Regions from separate parts of the Paracoccus sp. Ld10 genome, predicted to be linked through region 2. Evidence: riboswitches for the same ligand, from Rfam matches in the RefSeq annotation. Region 2 holds a riboswitch; each other region holds the start of a gene.

Evidence for each region. Region 2 has a riboswitch for cobalamin ahead of ACJJVR_RS01870 (TonB-dependent receptor plug domain-containing protein). Riboswitches for the same ligand answer to the same signal wherever they lie in the genome.
Region 1: another riboswitch for cobalamin. It lies ahead of ACJJVR_RS04080 (energy-coupling factor ABC transporter permease); the one in region 2 lies ahead of ACJJVR_RS01870 (TonB-dependent receptor plug domain-containing protein).
Region 3: another riboswitch for cobalamin. It lies ahead of ACJJVR_RS04140 (DUF1636 family protein); the one in region 2 lies ahead of ACJJVR_RS01870 (TonB-dependent receptor plug domain-containing protein).

What each region holds. Positions count from the first base shown of each region.
Region 1 is NZ_JBISHD010000006.1:192,551-199,097, reverse strand. It holds gene ACJJVR_RS04105 (cobalt-precorrin-6A reductase) at 1-466, opposite strand, end outside; gene cbiT (precorrin-6Y C5,15-methyltransferase (decarboxylating) subunit CbiT) at 465-1,664, shown strand; gene ACJJVR_RS04095 (cobalamin biosynthesis protein) at 1,646-1,969, shown strand; gene cobM (precorrin-4 C(11)-methyltransferase) at 1,966-2,733, shown strand; gene ACJJVR_RS04085 (cobyrinate a,c-diamide synthase) at 2,733-4,052, shown strand; cobalamin riboswitch at 4,073-4,292, shown strand; gene ACJJVR_RS04080 (energy-coupling factor ABC transporter permease) at 4,324-4,989, shown strand; gene cobF (precorrin-6A synthase (deacetylating)) at 4,986-5,780, shown strand; gene carB (carbamoyl-phosphate synthase large subunit) at 6,185-6,547, opposite strand, start outside.
Region 2 is NZ_JBISHD010000004.1:121,125-127,671, forward strand. It holds gene ACJJVR_RS01865 (ABC transporter substrate-binding protein) at 1-303, opposite strand, end outside; gene ACJJVR_RS01870 (TonB-dependent receptor plug domain-containing protein) at 300-2,177, opposite strand; cobalamin riboswitch at 2,310-2,510, opposite strand; gene ACJJVR_RS01875 (heme-binding protein) at 2,810-3,238, opposite strand; gene ACJJVR_RS01880 (LysR family transcriptional regulator) at 3,457-4,377, shown strand; gene ACJJVR_RS01885 (branched-chain amino acid ABC transporter permease) at 4,543-5,529, opposite strand; gene ACJJVR_RS01890 (branched-chain amino acid ABC transporter permease) at 5,531-6,418, opposite strand; gene ACJJVR_RS01895 (ABC transporter ATP-binding protein) at 6,420-6,547, opposite strand, start outside.
Region 3 is NZ_JBISHD010000006.1:204,853-211,399, reverse strand. It holds gene ACJJVR_RS04165 (asparaginase domain-containing protein) at 1-346, shown strand, start outside; gene aroQ (type II 3-dehydroquinate dehydratase) at 383-814, shown strand; gene ACJJVR_RS04155 (trehalose-6-phosphate synthase) at 1,073-2,428, opposite strand; gene otsB (trehalose-phosphatase) at 2,438-3,160, opposite strand; gene cobO (cob(I)yrinic acid a,c-diamide adenosyltransferase) at 3,263-3,892, opposite strand; cobalamin riboswitch at 3,933-4,159, shown strand; gene ACJJVR_RS04140 (DUF1636 family protein) at 4,254-4,607, shown strand; gene cobW (cobalamin biosynthesis protein CobW) at 4,610-5,653, shown strand; gene cobN (cobaltochelatase subunit CobN) at 5,667-6,547, shown strand, end outside.

The DNA.
Region 1 (6,547 bases), on a different contig from region 2:
CCGGCGCATCGACCAGGCGCAGCAACCAGCGATGCGGCAGCGACGCAAAGGGTGCCAAGGTCTGCTTGCCGATGGCCAGGAACACGCCGGTGGGTGCGTGGGGCAGCGCCGCGACGGCACCGCCGATATCGGGCACGTGCTGCCAGTCCGGGTCCACCGCCCATGCGGGACGGCGCAGCATCAGCATGGGCACCCCCGCCGCGCGGCAGGCAGCATCGGCATTGCCGCTGATCCGGGCGGCAAAGGGATGCGTCGCATCGATCAGGGCGGCGATATCGTGGTCGCGCAGATATCGCGCCAACCCCTCGGCCCCGCCAAAGCCCCCCGTTCGCGTGGGCAATGGTTGGGCGATGGGTGCCACGGTACGCCCGGCATAGGAAAAGATCGCCGGACAGTCCGCATGCGCCAGCAGTGCGGCCAGACGGCTGGCTTCGGTCGTGCCGCCCAACAGCAGGATGTGTCGCATGTCTGACCCTTGGCTGACGATCATCGGGATCACCGAAGATGGCCCGGACGGGTTGCCGGATGCAAGCCTGCGGGCGCTGGCGTCGGCCCATATCGTTTTTGGCGGCCCGCGTCATCTGGCGCTGGCCGGGGTCGGCACGCGGGGGCGGGCGTGGCCGGTACCGTTCGACATGGCACCGCTGCTGTCGCTGCGGGGTATGCCGGTCGCGGCGTTGGTGTCGGGCGATCCGTTCTGGTGCGGCGCGGGGGGCAGCCTGGCCGCCGCGTTGTCACCCGGCGAATGGCGCGCCCTGCCCGCGCCGGGGGTGCTGACGCTGGCGGCCGCGCGCCTTGGATGGCGGCTGGAGGATACGGTCACCCTGGGCCTACACGCGGCACCCCTGTCGCGGCTGCGCCCGCACCTGTCGCGCGGCTGTCGTATCATCGCGACCCTGCGCGACGGCGATGCGCCTGCGGCACTGGCCGGATGGCTGGCGGCGCAGGGGGCGGGGGCCGCGCGGCTGACGATGCTGGAACGTCTGGGTGGCCCATCGGAACGGGTGCGCCAGACCCGCGCCGACGCGTTCGCGATGGACTGTGCGGCACCGGTAGCGGTGGCCATCGACGGGGCCGACCTGCCACGGGGGTTCGGTCTTGCCACGGTGCCGGGGCGGGCCGACGCGCTGTTCACCGATGACGGGCAGATCACCAAATCGCCGGTCCGTGCGCTGACGCTGGCGGCGCTGGCACCGCGTGCCGGGCAACTGCTGTGGGATATCGGCGGGGGTTCTGGCGCGATTGCGGTGGAATGGGCGCTGGCCGGGGGGCGGGCCGTGACCATCGAACCGCGCGCTGATCGCATCGCCCGCATCCGTGCCAACCTGGACAGGTTTGGCGTCACGCATCGCGTCACCGCGATCCATGGCGCGGCGCCGGACGCGATGGCGGACCTGCCCGACCCCGATGCCGTGTTCATCGGCGGCGGCGCGTCGCAGGTGTTGATGAAAACGCTGTGGCATCGCCTGCCCCCCGGCGCGCGGCTGGTCGCCAATGCCGTCACGTTGGAGACCGAGGCTTTGCTGGCCAGTTGGCACGCCGACCACGGTGGCCGCCTGATCCGCATCGACATCGCCGAGGTGGCCCCCCTTGGCCGGATGCGCGGCTGGACCCCCGCCCGCCCCGTTACGCAATGGAGCGTCACATGCGCATCGCCGGAATAGGCTGCCGCCCCGGCACGCCCCTGCCCGCCCTGCTGGCCGCGCTGGACGCGGTGGGCGGTGCCGACGCGCTGGCCACCATTCCCGACCGCGAAACCGACCTGCGCCCGCTGGCGCAGGCCCGCGCCCTGCCGCTGCACCTAGTTCCGGTCGCGGGCATTGCCACGCCCACCCAATCAGCCCGCATCAACGCGACCTTTGGCACCGGATCGGTGGCCGAGGCCGCGGCCATCGCGGCGGGCGGCCGCCTGACCCATCCCCGCCGCATCGTCGGCCCCGTCACCATCGCCATAGCCGAGGTTCCATGACCGTCCATTTCATCGGCGCCGGTCCCGGCGCACCCGACCTGATCACGCTGCGCGGTCGCGACCTGATCGCGGCCTGCCCGGTCTGTCTGTACGCCGGATCGCTGATCCCTGCCGCCCTGCTGTCCCATTGCCCGCCCGGCGCGCACATCGTGAACACCGCGTCGCTGTCACTGGACGACATCATGGCGGAAATCGCCACCGCCCATGCGGCGGGGCATGACGTCGCGCGGCTGCATTCGGGCGACCTGTCGGTCTGGTCCGCGATGGGCGAACAGATCCGCCGGTTGCGGGCGCTGGACATTCCCTTTGACGTGACGCCGGGCGTGCCCAGTTTTGCCGCCGCCGCCGCCGCGCTGCAGACCGAACTGACCCTGCCCGGTCTGGCGCAGTCGGTCGTGCTGACCCGCACGCCGGGGCGCGCATCGACGATGCCGGAACGCGAGACGCTGGCCGCCTTTGCCGCGACCGGGGCGACGCTGGCAATTCACCTGTCGATCCATGCGCTGGACCGGGTGGTGGCCGACCTGACGCCCCATTACGGCCCCGACTGCCCGGTGGCGGTGGTCTGGCGGGCCAGTTGGCCCGACCAGCGGGTGATCCGCGCCACGCTGGCAACGGTGGACGCCCAAGGCATCGACCGCACCGCACTGATCCTGGTCGGCCCCGCGCTGGCGGCCGAGGGGTTCGACGACAGCCGCCTGTATGCCGCTGATTACGACCGCAGGTATCGCCCGGTCGGTGACGCGCCGAGGTTTCCGGAATGATGCCGCATCTGTGTCCGGGCCTGATGATTTCCGCCCCCGCATCCGGCACCGGCAAGACGATGCTGATGCTGGGCCTGCTGACCGCGCTGCGCCGGCGCGGGCTGGCGGTGCAGCCCTTCAAGTCGGGGCCGGACTATATTGATCCGGGGTTTCATCTTGCGGCTTCGGGGCGGGCCAGCTTCAACCTGGATGCCTGGGCGATGGAGCCGGGACGCCTGACCGCCCATGTGGCAGACCAGCCGCCCGCCGATCTGGTTCTGGCCGAAGGGTCGATGGGCCTGTTCGACGGGGTCGCGACCAAGGGCGAAACCGGCATCGGGTCCAGTGCCGAGATATCCCAGATGATGGGGTGGCCCGTGGTTCTGGTGCTGGATGTGGGCGGACAGGCGCAATCGGCGGCGGCCACCGCGCGGGGGTTCGCCACGCTGCGGCCCGACCTGCCCTTTGCGGGGGTGGTGCTGAACCGCGTGGCCTCCCCCCGCCATGACCGGCTGATCCGCGAGGGGATGCGCGATGCGGGCATCCGTGTCCTGGGCAGCCTGCCGCGACAGGGCAACATCACCCTGCCCGAACGCCATCTGGGCCTGATCCAAGCCGAGGAAACGTCTGGCCTGCAGACGATTCTGGACCACGCGGGCGATTTCATCGCGGCGCATTGCGATCTGGACGCGATCATCGCCGCCGCCGCGCATCGCGCCCTGCCCGACGCCCCCGCGCCGCGACCGCTGACCCCGCCGGGGGGCCGGATCGCGCTGGCCCGTGACGCGGCCTTCAGCTTTGTCTATCCGCATGTGCTGGAGGCGTGGCGGCGTGCCGGTGCCACAATCCTGCCGTTCTCTCCGCTGGCGGATCAGGGGCCGGACGACGGCGCCGATTGCTGCTGGCTGCCGGGCGGATACCCGGAGCTGCACGCGCCGCGGCTGGCGGCCTGTGACGGGTTCCGCGCGTCGATGCACCGGTTCGCGGCAACGCGTGCGGTGCATGGGGAATGCGGCGGATATATGGCGCTTGGTGCAGGTCTGGTAGATGCTGACGGACAGCGCCACCAGATGTTGGGGCTGCTGGGGTTGGAGACCAGCTATGCGAAACGCCGCATGCATCTGGGATATAGACGCGCCGATCCGTTGACCGTCCTGCCCGGCCTTGGCCGCGTGGCGCTGCGCGGGCACGAATTCCACTATGCCTCGATCCTGTCGCAACCCGATGCGCCGTTGGCCCGCGTGACCGACGCGACTGGGGCCGAGGTGCCGGAAACCGGCAGCCATCGCGACCATGTCACCGGGACATTCTTTCACCTGATCGCCCCGGCGGCGACTTGACGCAGGCATTGCGATCCCGTCTAGGTGGGCGCCTGACTGGTGCCCGTCAGGCGTTCAACGCCGGGCTTCATCGGGAACGGGGAAGGGTGGACCCAATCGCGGCACCCGAAGCCCCGGCCGCCCCCGCGACTGTATGCGGAGAGCGCGCGTCACCAAACGCCACTGGGCCCCGGCCCGGGAAGGCCGACGCCGCGCCCCGACCCGCAAGCCAGGAAACCGGCCAACTCAGGCAAACCCCATGCCGTCGGGTGGACGGCCAAAGGAGCATGAGATGCATATCGAAGAAGGCGTCGTCCACGGCGCGAAACTGATTCTGGGCTATGCCACCGCCGCGACGGCGGGGCTGTATACGCTGCGGCTGGCGGCGGATGCGTTGCGCGCGCAGGGTGCCGGGTCGCTGGCGGCCCGCGCGGGGCTGGCCACCGTCGCGACATTCGTGTTTTTTCAGGTCCTGCCGACCGCGCCCGTGGGCGTGTCCGAGGTGCACCTGATTTTGGGGTCGACGCTGTTCCTGCTGTTCGGAGCAGCCCCCGCGGCGTTGGGCCTGGCATTGGGCTTGCTGATCCAGGGGCTGTTCTTTGCGCCATTTGATCTGCCGCAATACGGAATGAACGTGACGACGCTGCTGGTGCCGCTGTTCGCGGTTGGTGCCCTGGCGCGGCGGCTCATCGCGCCAGACACGGCCTATGTGGACCTGCGATACGCGCAGGCACTGGCGCTGTCGGCGGCCTATCAGGGCGGGATCGTGGCATGGGTCGCGTTCTGGGCGTTCTATGGTCAGGGCGCCGGGGCAACCGCGGGCGTGCTGTCGTTCGGCGCGGCCTATCTGCTGGTCATCGCGATAGAGCCGCTGGTCGATCTGGCCGTGCTGGCCGCAGCCAAGGCGGCGCGGGGCCTGCAGGGCAGCGGTCTGGTGACGCCCCGGCTGTATGCATGATAGATCTGGTGCTGATCGGGGCAGGCACGGGCCATCCCGATCACCTGACATTGCAGGGCGTCCGCGCCCTGCAACAGGCCGACCTTGTCGTGGTTCCCCGCAAGGGTACGGGCAAGGAAGACTTGGCGCATCTGCGGTTGGCGATGCTGAACCGGCACCGACCGGGCGGTGCGGTGGCCAACATCGATCTGCCGGTCCGGGACGCGGACCTGCCCTATCTTGATGGGGTGGAGCGGTGGCACGACGCGATCGCGCACGTCTGGGCACAGGCGGTGGCGGCCGCACTGCCACAAGGCGGGACGGTGGCGATGCTGGTCTGGGGTGACCCGTCGCTGTACGACAGCAGCTTGCGGATCGCGGCGCGGCTGAACTGGCGCGCCCGCGTCGTTCCCGGGATCACCGCGATACAGGCGCTGTGCGCGGCACATGCCATTCCGTTGAACGCATTGGGGTCCGACGTGCGGATCACCACCGGACGACGGCTGCGCGATGCGGGGTTTCCCCCCGATGCCGACCGGGTTGTCGTGATGCTGGACGGGACCTGCGCGTTTGCGACACTTGACCCCAAGGGGCTGCAGATTTGGTGGGGGGCCTATCTTGGGATGCCCGAACAGCTGATCCAGGCGGGCCCGCTGCCCGACACCGCGCCACGGATCACGGCCGCACGCACAGCAGCCCGGGCGACGCATGGCTGGATCATGGACTGTTATCTGCTGGCCCGCGACGGCAGCCACAGCGCACCGGAACTGTTGCAGCACAATCATGGTCGGCGCATCCACAGCGTAGGATAGACCCGATACCATCGTGACACAGACGCCGCCGAACTGACAGGTATCGAAGTGGCATCCCTTGTCAGCGCAGATCACACCCTGTGCGTGATCGTGCGCTTTGCGGGGTTTTATCGTGACACTGGCAGCGCTTGGCAATCACCACAGCGCAGCCGCGTTGCAACACCCCGCATCACAGTGCCTGTCGCAATCCCTGCGGCGGAAACGAACCGTCGTTTCGCTGTGTCTTTTATGATCGTTGTGACAGTGACCTCAGGGACAGGCCACCGCTGTCACGCTTTGGGTGGCATGTCGTCGATGCACCAAGGATGCATCGACGTTCCGGAACCCCAGAACACATCAGGCGTCCACCAGTCCGGCCAAGCAGTTCAGATATCGTTCCCGGCCTGCTTTGGCGGGGATCGGTACTATGCTTGCAGCGACCTCACGCCCACTTCGCCTTCCTCACGCGACTTGATCGCTGCAACAGCGGCGATGCTGCCTGCAGCCGTCGTGAAGTAGGGGATCTTGTCATAAAGGGCGACCGCGCGGATTTCCCGGCTGTCCGCGATGGCCTGAACGCCCTCGGTCGTATTCAGAACCATCGCGATCTCGTCGTTCTTGAGACGGTCCACGATGTTCGGTCGACCCTCATAGACCTTGTTCACGCGGGTCGAAGGCACCCCTTGGGCGTCAAGGAAATCGGCTGTGCCAGACGTGGCGATCAGATCAAAGCCCATCGTCACCAGGTCACGGGCGGCCTGTGCCAACGCGGGCGTCTTGTCGGCATC
Region 2 (6,547 bases):
GCCCAGCCTGTCCAGCATCGCAACCGTCGCAGGCGAGGAATAGGGTCCGGCCAGCACCAGATCGGGGCGCAGGGTCAATAGATCCTCGGCCTGGCCCCGGTTGGTGGGATAGGTCGCGGCCTCCTCGGCCATGGCCGAGGAATACGGGTCGCGTGCCAGATAGCTGACCGAAGCCAGTTGCCCCGGCGCGGCCACCAGCATCGCCAGCTGATCGGTGCACAGGTTGATCGACACCACCCGCGCGGGCGCGTCGGCCCATGCAGGCGACGCGATCAGCGCCAGCCCGATCAGCCAGCGGATCACCACCGCGCCTGCAGGCCGATGGTGCCGGTCCGCCCCAGGTTCGCATAGCCCCAGACATCGGAGTATTCGCGGTCGAACAGGTTCACCACCCGCGCCGTGGCCCGCACGTTCGGCGTCAGGTCATAGCCCGCGGCAAGGTTGACCACGGTATAGGACGGCAGTTCGCGCGTCTGGAAACTGCCCCAGAACTGGGTGTCGACCGTGCCGGCGACATGGCGCAGATCGCCGGTGACCGATCCGCGGCCGTCCAGCACAGCCATCGTTGCCGTCAGGGCGGCCTCGTGCCGGGGGCGGCGGGTCTTGACGCTGCCATCGGGGTTTTCGGCGTCGAGATAGGTATAGCTGGCGCCCAATGTCAGGTCATCGGTCGCAATGATGCGGGCCGCGACCTCGACCCCGTGGCGGGGGCTATTGCCGGACTGGTTGCGGAAGGAATAGAACGCAACGCCATCTTCGATGCCCACCAGATAATCGGTGATCTCGTCCTCCAGTGTCTCGTTGAAATAGGTCACATCCACGGACCCGCGACCGCCCGGCAGCGTCGCCTCGACCCCCAGATCGAAACCGCTGTTCTTTTCGGGGCGCAGATCGGGGTTGCCCTGATAGACCGTGCCAAAGAAATCCGCGTCTGCATACAGCTCGAAATAGGACGGGTTCACCAACCCGGTCCCCGCGGACGCGTGCAGGCGGAACGGGCGATCCGGCATCTGCCAGGACAGGCCTAGGTTCCAGCTGGTGAAATCGGCGAACACCTCGTTTGCGTCGTGGCGCAGCCCGGCCTGCACGTCCAGCCCGTTGGCCAGCATCGCGCGGTATTCCAGTGCCACGGACGACATCCGGCGTTCCTGTCCGGGCGCGGTCGAATTGCTGTCGCGCTGATGTTCCGCCAGCAGGTTCAGCAGCTGCGTGCCATCCGCCGCCGACCCGTCCAGACCCACGCTGGCACGGTATTTCAGCTTTTCGGTCTGACCCCGCGACACGGGGCTGTTGTCCTGGTTCTGTCGGGTGATGCTGTGCTGATAGTCCAGACGCTGGACCAGCCTACCGCCAAGCGCGGTGTATTCGGCCCAGACCGCGCCCTGAAATTCGTCGCGTTGACCGACCAGATCGGCGTCGACCAGATAGCTGTCGGCATCGGTCGCGCTGTAATTCTCGGCGTCGAAACCATAGTCCTCCTCGGACTGGCGCAGGACCAGCCCAAGACGCAGGTCGTCGGTGGCCAGGATGTCGCCGGACAGGACGGCCGTCTTGCGGTTGATCCCGTCCTTGCCGCCGCCATCGCCCGACTGGTCATAGCCCAGATCGTCGCGCGCCGACAGCGACAGGCGCAGCCCGCCCCGGTCGCCCCTGCGGCTGACATGGACGGACGCCGCGCCACCGTTCCCCGCCTCGACCGAACCGCCATAGGACAGGCCCTGCGGCGCGCCCCGGGTGATGATGTTGATCACCCCCGCGGATGCGTTCGATCCGTAAAGCACCGATTGCGGGCCGCGCAGCACCTCGATCCGCTCGATGTCGGCGGTCTCCAGGCCGGTCAGGATGTACTCGTCAGCCCCGCCCGCCGCCTCTATCCCGTCGATCAGGATCAGGGTGTGGTTCGCCTCCGCGCCGCGGATGCGGACCTGCGCGGCGCTGGCACCGCTGCCGCTGACCGACACGCCGGGCAGCGCGCGCAGGGCGTCCTGCACGGTCGCGATGCCGCGATCCTCGATCTCGGTCGCGGTCAGCACGGTGTGGGCGCGGGCATAGCCATCCTGGGCCACGGGGGTGATCCCCGCGGTCAGCACGATCCCGTCCAGCAGGATGGGGTCCTGGGCGGCCGCAGCCACGGGAAGGGTGGCGGCAAGCGCCAGAAGACGGAACGGACGGCGCATCGGCACGAACCTTTCAAGGCAGGCACGGCCTGCGGCAAACAGAAATGTCCGGCACGCGGGCCCCATGGGTCGCGGCAGGACGGTGACTGTCACCACTGCGGATCGGCCGCTTTCCTGACACGCCCCGCGCCGGAAATGGGTGAGTGCTGCGGCAGGTCTCCTGGCTTGCGGGTCAATGCCTTGGTCGGCCTTCCCGGACTGCTCCAGTGGCGTGATCGACCATCGCTCTCCGCTTACAGTTGCGGGGGCAGCCGCGGAATGGCCCTGACGGGCGGCACCGGCGTTCCCTTTTGATCCGGCGCGCATGCCGGAACCGTAGCGGCGCCCTTGTGGCGCAGCAGGCCGCGACGTGTCAACGGGTTTCAGGCGCCTGCGGCCAGCCCGGACCAAAAGGCGTGTCGCGGACGGTCTATGCCGGATCGGACACCACGCGTTTCCGGGTGATCATCCCCAAACGGTGCCTGATTTGGTGTCGGTGCCACCGGATCGCGGCTGTATTCCCGCGTATCGGCAACCCGGTGCCCGGCGACGCGATTGTCGTGGCCGTTTGGGCCAGTGCTGGCGATCCTTTGCGTCACTGCCAGCACTGGCCTGTGCCCGCGCCCCCCGATCTGGGCGCGCGGGGCGCGTGATCACGTTGCCTGGCGTGCCATCCAGTCGTCAATTCCGGCCTGGGCCACGGCCTGGTCCTGCACCGGGGTCCCCGACGAGACGCCGATACCGCCAATGACATCACCGTTCCACAGGACCGGCAGGCCGCCGCCCACCACCATCAGCCGCCCGCCGATGGCAGAGTTGATGCCATAGGCAGCCGCGCCCGGCTGGCTGGTCACGTTGTATTCGTGGGTGGCCTTTTTGGCCGCTGCAGCCGTGAACGCCTTGTCGATGGCGATGGTGGTCGAGGTGACCTTGCCGCCCTCCATCCGCTGAAAGGCGATCAGCTGGCCGGCTTCGTCAGTGATGGCGATGCACATCGGGACACCGATCGTTCTGGCGTGGGCCTCGGCACCGGCCATCAGGATGCGGGCATCGTCAAGGTCAAGGCGGGTCAGGGTCTGCATCGGAATTCCTTGGCTGTTGTCATGGCGCCCGGCCGGATGGATGCGACCGACGGTCGTCGGCGCGGACACGTCATGCTTAACAGGCGCATCGCGAACGGCCACCCCCAATGCGCGCATCCACGCCACCCGCCCGGTCGCCTTAGTGCATCGGTTTCGGTTGCAAAATCGCCCGCGACATAGAAGACGTTTCGGTGTTTCAACAAAGGCTGGCCAACGCGATGTCCTATCTTGAAAGCTTGCGGGTGTTCGTGCGCGTGGTCGAGCTGGGTTCGATCACCGCGGGGGGGCGCGACCTGCGCCTGTCGCCAGCCGTCGCGTCGAACCGGATCAAGGATCTGGAGAACCGCTTTGGCCTGCGCCTGCTGAACCGCACCACCCGCAAGCTGACCACGACAGAGATCGGCCGCGCCTTTTACGACCACGCCCGCCGCGTGATCGAGACCCTGGACGAGGCCGAGGCCCTGATCGGCAGCTTTTCGGGCAAGCCGCAGGGCGTGATCCGGCTGACCGCCCCCCTGGGACTGGGACGACGGCTGATCGCGCCGCTGATCCCACCGTTCTGCGCCGAAAACCCCGGGATCGAGATCCGCCTGCGCCTGTCGGACCGCAACGTCAACATTGTCGAAGATGCCATCGATCTGGCCTTTTTCCTTGGCGATCCGGCCGATTCTACACTGAAATGGCGCAAGATCGCGGAATGCCCGCGGGTTCTGGTCGCGTCGCAGGGCTATCTGGACGCCGCGGGGACGCCGCTGCGGCCCGACGATTTGGCGGGGCACAACTGCCTGTTGCTGCGCTATCCGCGCAGCCCGGAATATTACTGGACGTTGCAGACGTCGGACGGGCCGCGCAAGATGATGGTCCAGGGACGGTTCGACACCGATGACGGCGACGTGCTGCGCGATTGGGCGCTGGCCGGGCACGGCATCGCCAACCGCCCCCTGTACGAGGTGGTGCAGGACCTGGCCTGTGGCCGTCTGGTCGAGGTGCTGGCCGCGAACCGGCCCCTGCCCGCGCAATTCGGCTGTCTGGCCCCACACCGTCGGTTGCAGGACCCAAAGGTGCGCATGTTCGCCGATCACGCGGTTCGCGCGCTGCGCCCGTTGTTTCAACGGGGGATCGCAGGCCAAGAGGTCTGACGGTTTTCAGGGGAGGGGCGGACCGCCCTTGTTCAGTGACACCCCATAGTTTCCGAATCATCGGAATGATTTTCCATTGTGCGATAGGCGGCATCGCCACGCGCTGCATGGTCAGGCCCGCAGAACCTGTGCCCGCCCCGTGGACGGGGCGGGCACAGGTATGGTTCAGGTGTCGGACTTGAACCCCAGCCTGCGGCCGATCCGCGAGGCATAGAACTCGCCCACCAGACCACGCCGGAACAACAGCACGCAGACCATGAACACCACCCCCGTGATGACCGTCACCGGCAGCGGCGAGGTCGCCAGATAGTTCTGCAGCGTGACCACCAGCCCCGCCCCGATGACCGGCCCGATCAGCGTACCGATGCCGCCCAGCAGGGTCATCAGAATCACCTCTCCGGACATCTGCCAGCCGACATCGGTCAGGGTCGCGAACTGGAACACCAGGCTCTTCACGCTGCCCGCTAGACCCGCGATCGCCGCCGACATCACGAACGCCGCCAGCTTGTATCGCGCGACCGTATAGCCGAGCGATGTGGCCCGCGCCTCGTTTTCGCGGATGCTTTTCAGGATCATGCCAAAGGGCGAATTGATGATCCGCCAGACCGCCAGCATCCCGGCCAGGAACACGCCCAGCACGAAATAGTACATGGTGATCTGGTCCGACAGGTCCACCACGCCCAGGAACATGCCGCGCGGGACGGACTGGATGCCGTCCTCTCCGTTCGTGAACCCGGCCTGCAGGCAGAAGAAAAAGAACATCTGCGACAGGGCCAGTGTGATCATGGCGAAATAGATGCCCTGACGGCGGATGGCGATCAGGCCCATGACCAGACCCAGACAAGCGGCGCCCGCGACCCCGACCAGAATGCCCAGTTCCGGCGACAGGCCCCACACCTTGACCGCATGGGCGGTGAAATAGGCCCCGCCGCCGAAAAACGCCGCATGCCCGAAGGACAAGAGCCCGGTATAGCCCAAGAGCAGGTTGAACCCCGCGGCGAACAGCGCAAAGCACAGGATCTTCATCAGGAAGATCGGGTACAGGAACATCGGCACCAGCAGCAGGAACCCCAGCATGGCCAGCAGGATGACGGCCTTGATGCGGCCGGCGCCCTGCATGGTCGCGGGGGCGGTTGCGTCGGAATGGCTCATCTCACACGTCCTTTCCGAACAGGCCCGCGGGTCGCAGGATCAGCACGATCGCCATGATGACAAAGATCACGGTGTTCGACGCCTCGGGGTAGAAGACCTTGGTCAGCCCCTCGGCGATGCCCAGCAGATAGCCGGTGACGATGGCACCCAGGATGGACCCCATGCCGCCGACCACGACCACCGCGAACACCACGATGATGATGTTCGTCCCCATCAGCGGCGACACCTGATAGATGGGCGCGGCCAGCACGCCCGCGAACGCCGCCAGTGACGCGCCCAACGCATAGGTCAGCGTCAGCAGCAGCGGCACGTTGACCCCAAAGCTCTGCACCAGTTCGGGGTTTTCGGTGGCCGCGCGCAGATACGACCCCAGCTTGGTCTTTTCGATCAGCAGCCATACGGCGATGCAGACCGCCAACGACGCCACGATCACCCAGCCCCGATAGATCGGCAGGAACATGAACCCCAGGTTCACGCCCCCCGCCAGTACAGGCGGCGTCGGATAGGGCTGACCGCTGGACCCGAAGAAATAGCGGAACGTCCCCTCGATCGTCAGGGCCAGGCCGAAAGTGAACAGCAGCCCGTACAGATGGTCCAGCTTGTACAGCCGCGACAGCATGGTGCGCTCGACCGCGGCGCCGAACGTCCCCACGATCAGCGGTGCCAGGATCAGCGCGATCCAATAGTTCACGCCTGTCCAGGTCAGCAGCAGCAGTGCCACAAACGCACCCAGCATGTATTGCGCGCCATGGGCAAAGTTGATCACCCGCAGCAGGCCAAAGATGACCGCAAGGCCCAGTGACAGCAGCGCATAGAACGATCCGTTGATCAGGCCGATCAGCAATTGCCCCATCAGGGCGGCCATCGGCACGCCGAATATCATCGTCATGTCAGACCCCCAGATCGCGATTGAGCATATCCATGTTGGCGGGCAGGTCGCCCACCGGAAACTCGGCCACCATCTGTCCGTGATCCATCAGATAGAACCGGTCGGCGACCTTGCTGGCGAACCGAAAGT
Region 3 (6,547 bases), on a different contig from region 2:
CACGCTGCTGACGCGCAGTCTGGCCGGGGAATGCACGGCCACGGATCGGATGGACGGGCCGCTGTGGCCGGGACAGGCGCTGACCTGCGGCCCGGTGCGGTTGGAAAACGACCCCGATGCCGGGCCCTTGCTGACCCGCAACGGTGCGGTTCTGTGGCGCGCGCCGGGTCCGGGGGTGCTGCGGATGCGCGGCGACCGGCTGGCGCTGATCGGTCATGACGGGGCGGTGCTGTGGTCCGGGCCGCCCACCCCCGGCGCGGTGGCGATCCTGTGCGACGATCCCGCGGGCCTGCAGATGGTCGACCCCACCCATCGCACGGTTCCCGTCATGGCGCTTGCGGGCTGACCCCGGCCCGCGCTAGCAATTCCCAGCAAGGAGACCCTGATGCCGCTGATCCATGTCCTGAACGGTCCGAACCTGAACCTGCTGGGCCAGCGCCAGCCCGAGGTCTATGGCCACCAGACGCTGGCCGACCTCGAGGCGCTGTGCCGCACGGCCGCCGCCCCGCATGACATCCGGTTCCTGCAATCCAACTGGGAGGGCCAGATCGTCGACTGGATCCACGAAGCCCGGCTGGAGGCCGCGGCCATCGTCATCAATCCGGCCGCGCTGACCCACACCTCGGTTGCGGTGCTGGATGCGCTGAACGCCTTTGACGGCCCGGTGATAGAGGTCCATATCAGCCAGATCCACAAACGCGAGGCGTTCCGCCATCATTCCTTTGTGTCGAAACGCGCCGATGGGGTGATCGCGGGACTGGGCCTTGACGGCTATGGCGCAGCGCTGCGCCATGTGGCGGGCCTGATCGCCTGAGGCGAAAAGGCCGCCGGACCTGACCGCAGGGAGGAGGAGGGCGGGCAGGACCGGCGGCTTTCCGAAGTGTCCGTGGCCGGACCGGGAGGAGGATGCCACGAAGCAGCTGCTTCATGAGTTCACCCTGCATAGTCGATCTTTCCCTGTCACCGGTCTGCGTACAGTCCGTTCAACCTTAACGTGCGTTGCCGCCAGATCGGGCAAAATTGCAACGCAATGCCCCATATTTGGGCAATATCCGGTCAAACCCGCCGCTGTCTATCGCGTCAGTGCCTGCAGATAGGTCCGTGACCACCATGCAACGTCATGGTCAACCACGCCCTGCAACAGGGCCGCGTGGCGCTGACGGCGCTCGACGCGCGACATGCGCATGGCCTGAGCCATGGCGACAGCCAGATCATGGGGGTCATGCGGGTTGATGATCAGCGCCTCGTCCATCGTCTCGGCCGCGCCGGCGAAACGCGACAGGATAAGGACCCCCGGATCGTCGGGGTTCTGGGCGGCGACGTATTCCTTGGCCACCAGGTTCATGCCGTCGGCCAATGGCGTGACCAGCCCGATCCGCGCCTGTCGGTACAGGCCCGCCAGCACGGTGCGTGGAAACGGCCGGTGGATGAACCGGATCGGCGTCCAGTTCAGCGTCGCGAACTGACCGTTGATGCGGCCGGCCAGGTGTTCGGTCTCTTCGCGGATGTCCTGATAGGCCTCGACCTCGCCCCGCGTTGGCGGGGCGATCTGCAGGAACGAGATCTTTTCGTGCAGGTCGGGGATTTTCTCCAACAGCAGCTGATAGGCCCGGAACCGCTGCGGGATGCCCTTGGAGTAGTCCAGGCGGTCGACGCCAATCATCATCTTGGCGCCAGTCAACAGACGCATGCGATCGCTGTCGGGCGCCTCGGCGGCCTCGTTGATGAACGTCTTGGCATCGATGCCGATGGGAAAGACCTGTGTCCGGACCATCCGCCCCGACAACTGGAACCGATCGGGCGCAACCTGGTCCCCGTCGGCCAGCTGGCGCGCGCTTTCGGCGAATGCGCCCAGGTCGCGATCGGCCTGAAACCCCAGCAGGTCGTAATGCGACAGCCAGTCGAACAGCTGCGCAGGGTTCGGCAGGGCTGCACAGTCGGCAGGGCCGGGAAACGGAATATGCAGGAAATGCCCGATGGGATTTTCGACCCCAAGCGCACGCAGTTCTGCGGCCAGCGGAAACAAATGATAGTCCTGAACCCAGATCCGGTCGTCGGGGCGCAGCACTGGCAACAGCATCCGTGCGATGCGTTCGTTCACTGCGGCATAGCCGTCCAGATATTCGGGCCTGATGCGCATCAGGTTCGGGCGCCCGTGACACAGCGGCCACAGAATCGAGTTGGAATAGCCCAGATAGTATTCGTCATGTTCCTGCGGCGTCAGATCAAAGGACAGACGCTGAAACGATGCCCCCGGATGATCCTGCAGGTCGGCGGCAGGGTCATCCGTCACCTCGCCCGAGAATCCGACCCACACCCCGCCGGAACTGCGCAACGCATCCTCCAGCGCCACGACCAGCCCGCCCGAGGGATCGTCCCCCAACGGCAGACGGTTCGCGACGACGATCAGGCGCGGTTCGGTGGACATGGACATTCCTCAGTTCAACGATGCGTCAAGCCAGGCGGCCAGCGCGGCAGGGTCGGACAACCGATAGCGCGCCGCTGTGGCACCGTCACCGATCTTGATGGCGAAACCACCACGGGCCTGTGCCTCGGCCATGGCAGGTTCGTCGGTGGTGTCGTCGCCAGCAAAGACCGGCATGCGTCCCACAAACGGGGCCAGGGTCATCAGATGCGCCAACGCGCTGTCCTTGCCCACGCCGCCGGGGCGCAACTCGACCGCCATCTTGGCGGGTTGCAACACAAGATGTGGGTTCTGGTCGGCCAGATCCTGCATCACCCCCTCGACAAAGCCGCGCAGGTCGGGCGCATCGCGGTAATGCAGCGCGACGCCATGGGGCTTTTCCTCGACCAACAGGGCGGAATGGGGGGCGGCGGCGGCATGGGCCGCGGCATGAAGGGGTGCGGGGTCGAAATCATCGCGGTGCAGAGTTTCGATGCTGCCGGGGCGCAGCGACAGTTCGGCACCGTGGCTGCCGGCGACGATGCCAGCAAACCCGTCCATATATCCCCGCAGATCGGCGACATCGCGCCCCGAGATCAGCGCGACCGCGCCCCCCTGCCGGTGATACAGGGCCGCCAGACGGTCGCGCAGCGCCTGTGTGACGATCACCGCGTCAGGTCGGGGGGCGATGTCGACCAGACATCCATCGAAATCCAGAAACAGGGCGGCATCGGGGGCAAGGGGCGGTGGGGTCACGTCAGTGGGGCTCCGGCGAATGGGATACGCAGATGAAACCCGCGAACGCCTCCAAGGGTTCACCGTCGCGTGAGGTTTTTTGATCCCGACACCCCCGGAGGGTCAGTATTCGACCCCGGCCTGCGCCTTGATCCCCGACCGGAACGGGTGCTTGACCTGGGTCATTTCGGTGACCAGGTCGGCAGCCTCGACCAGCGCATCGGGGGCACCGCGGCCGGTCAGCACGACATGGGTCATCGCGGGCTTTTCCGCCTGCAGGAACGCGACCACCTGCGCCGCGTCCAGATAGCCATAGCGCAGCGCGATGTTGATCTCGTCCAGCAGGACCATGCGGATGTCGGGGTCGCGGATCAGATCCTGCGCGCGCGCCCACCCGGCCTGTGCCATGGCGATGTCGCGGGTCTTGTCCTGGGTTTCCCAGGTGAACCCCTCGCCCATGGCGTGGAATTGGCAGATGTCGGCGAAATGCGTGGTCAGCAGCGTCCGTTCGCCCGTGTCCCACGCGCCCTTGATGAACTGGACCACCGCGCAGGGCATGCCATGCGCGATGCTGCGCATGATCATCCCGAACCCCGATGACGATTTGCCCTTGCCCGGTCCGGTATGGACGATGATCAGCCCCTTTTCGCCGGTCTTGGTTTCCATCATCCGGTCGCGGGCGGCCTTTTTGCGCGCCATCTTGGCGGCGTGGCGGTCCTGATCGGCGGCGGAAATCGGGTCGGTCTGCGTCATCGGGTCGTTCCTTGCGGTTGACAAACGGCGGGTGCGGGGGTTTGGGTGAGAGCGTGTTGGTTCCTGTCTATGACAGGCGAAGAGGGAATGCGACAAGGCCCGGGTCACCTGACCCGCGACCCCAAGCGCAGCCGCCCCCGCGACCGTGACCGGAGAGGTCGCCCGATCCACTGGCCCCGATCCGGGGCTGGGAAGGTGGGACGACCGTCGGGGCAACCGCCCCGGGATCCGCAAGCCGGGAGACCTGCCAACACCTGACGATGACGGGCGAACGGGGTGTTTCGCAACCGGCAGGTGATGGCCGGATGCCCCGTGCCGTCGTCTCTCGGACGCCCCTTGCCGCAACAAGGAAGGGGCCGCGATGCGTGCCGTTCTGCATGTCTGCACCACCTGTCGCGGCGCGCAGCCCGACGCCGATCCCGATCAGCCTCGTCCCGGCGCGCGCCTGATGGACCGCCTGTCATGCGATATCCCCGACGGCGTCGAGATCCGCCCCGTCGAATGCCTGTCCGCCTGTTCGCAAGGCTGTTCCGTCGCGCTGTCCGCGCCGGGCAAGTGGTCCTATGTCTATGGCCGCCTGACCCCGGAGGACGCCGCCGACATCCTGTCGGGCGCGCGCGCCTATGCCGGCACCACGGATGGCATCGTGCCGTGGCGCGAACGCCCCGCCATCTTCCGCAAGCAGAGCCTTGCCCGCATCCCCCCGCAGGAGTGACCATGACCGACCTTGTGAAAACCCCCGTCACCGTGATCACCGGCTTTCTGGGATCGGGCAAGACCACCCTTGTCCGCCACTTGATGGCCAATCCCCAGGGGCTGCGCCTGGCGGTGATCGTGAACGAGTTCGGGACGATGGGCGTGGATGGCGACATCCTGAAAGACTGTGCTGATGCCAGCTGCCCGGCCGAGAACATCGTCGAGCTGTCGAACGGCTGCATCTGCTGCACCGTGGCCGATGATTTCATCCCCACGCTGGAGGCGCTGATGGCGTTGCCCGTTCGTCCCGACCACATCCTGATCGAGACCTCGGGGCTGGCGCTGCCGAAACCGCTGCTCAAGGCCTTTGACTGGCCCGCGATCCGGTCGCGGATCACCGTGGACGGCGTGATCGCGCTGGCCGATGCCGAAGCCGTGGCCGCGGGCCGTTTCGCCCCCGACGTGGCGGCGGTCGATGCACAGCGTGCGGCCGACCCGTCCCTGGACCACGAGACGCCCCTGTCCGAGGTGTTCGAGGATCAGATCGCCTGCGCCGACGTGATCCTGCTGACCAAGGCCGATCTGGCCGGGCCCGACGGCGTTACCGCCGCCCGCGCGGTGATCGAGGCCGAACTGCCCCGCCCCCTGCCCATCCTGACCGTGACCGAGGGCGCGATCGACCCGCGCCTGATCCTGGGACTGGGCGCCGCCGCCGAGGACGATCTGGACGCCCGACCCAGCCATCATGACGGCGCAGACGACCACGAGCACGAAGATTTCGACACCGTGGTGATCGACCTGCCGGAAATCACCGATCCCGCCGATCTTGCCGCCCGCATCGCGCGGTTGGCCACCGAACAGAACGTGCTGCGGGTCAAGGGCCACGTGGCCGTTGCGGGCAAACCCATGCGCCTGCTGGTGCAGGCCGTGGGTGCACGGGTGCGGCATCAGTACGACCGCCCGTGGGGCGACAGCCCGCGTCGGTCGCGGCTGGTGGTGATCGCGGAACATGACGACGTGAACCCCGACGCGATCCGCGCCGTGCTGGAGGGCGTGCCCGCATGACCCGAGCCGCCTGATGCATGTCATCTTTCGCGAACAGGTCGGGCTGGAACAGTCCGACACTCCCTATGATCCCGGGCAGACGCCCGGCGATCTGGTGGTCCTGTCCTTTTCAGATAGCGACCTGGGGGCGTTTGCGAAAGGGTGGCACCGTGCGGCGGGGGGCCTGCCGCCCACCCGCCTGTGCAACCTCGTGGCGCTGCGCCATCCGGTGTCGGTCGACACCTATGTCGAACAGACCTTGTCGGGGGCGCGCGGCATCCTGATCCGGCTGATCGGAGGCGAGGCGTACTGGCCCTATGGGCTGGCCTCGGTCCAGGATCTGGCGCGGCGGCGGGGCATCGCGCTGGCGGTGCTGCCCGCCGACGGGCGCGACGATCCGCGGCTGGACCAGATGTCGACCGTGCCGCCGTCAGTGCTGCGCGTGCTGCGGCGGCATTGCGATCAGGGCGGCGCCGTGGCGGCCCAGGCGGCGCTGGCGCAGATGGCAATCGCATCCGGCCTGCAGGCGGCCCCGGTGCCGGGGGTCAAGACGCTGCCCGGAATGGGGTTTTACGACCCTGACCACGGGGTCGTGGCCGATCCGGGACCGGTACAGGCGCTGGTCACGTTCTATCGCAGCTGGCTGGCGGCGGCGGATGTGGCGCCCATTGATGCGCTGATCCGGGCGCTGCGCGATCGCGGGATCGCCGCCGTGGGGGTGTTCGCGCCGTCGCTGAAGGCGCCGGGGTTGGGCCAATGGCTGGCGGATGTGCTGCCGGGCGGGCCAGAGATGGTCGTCAACGCGACAGGGTTTTCCGGGGGCGGCGTCGAGGGGTCTTTGGACAACGGCGACATGCCGGGCGTCGCGCCCTTTGGCGGCTGGTCCTGTCCGGTGTTTCAGGTCGCGCTGTCGAC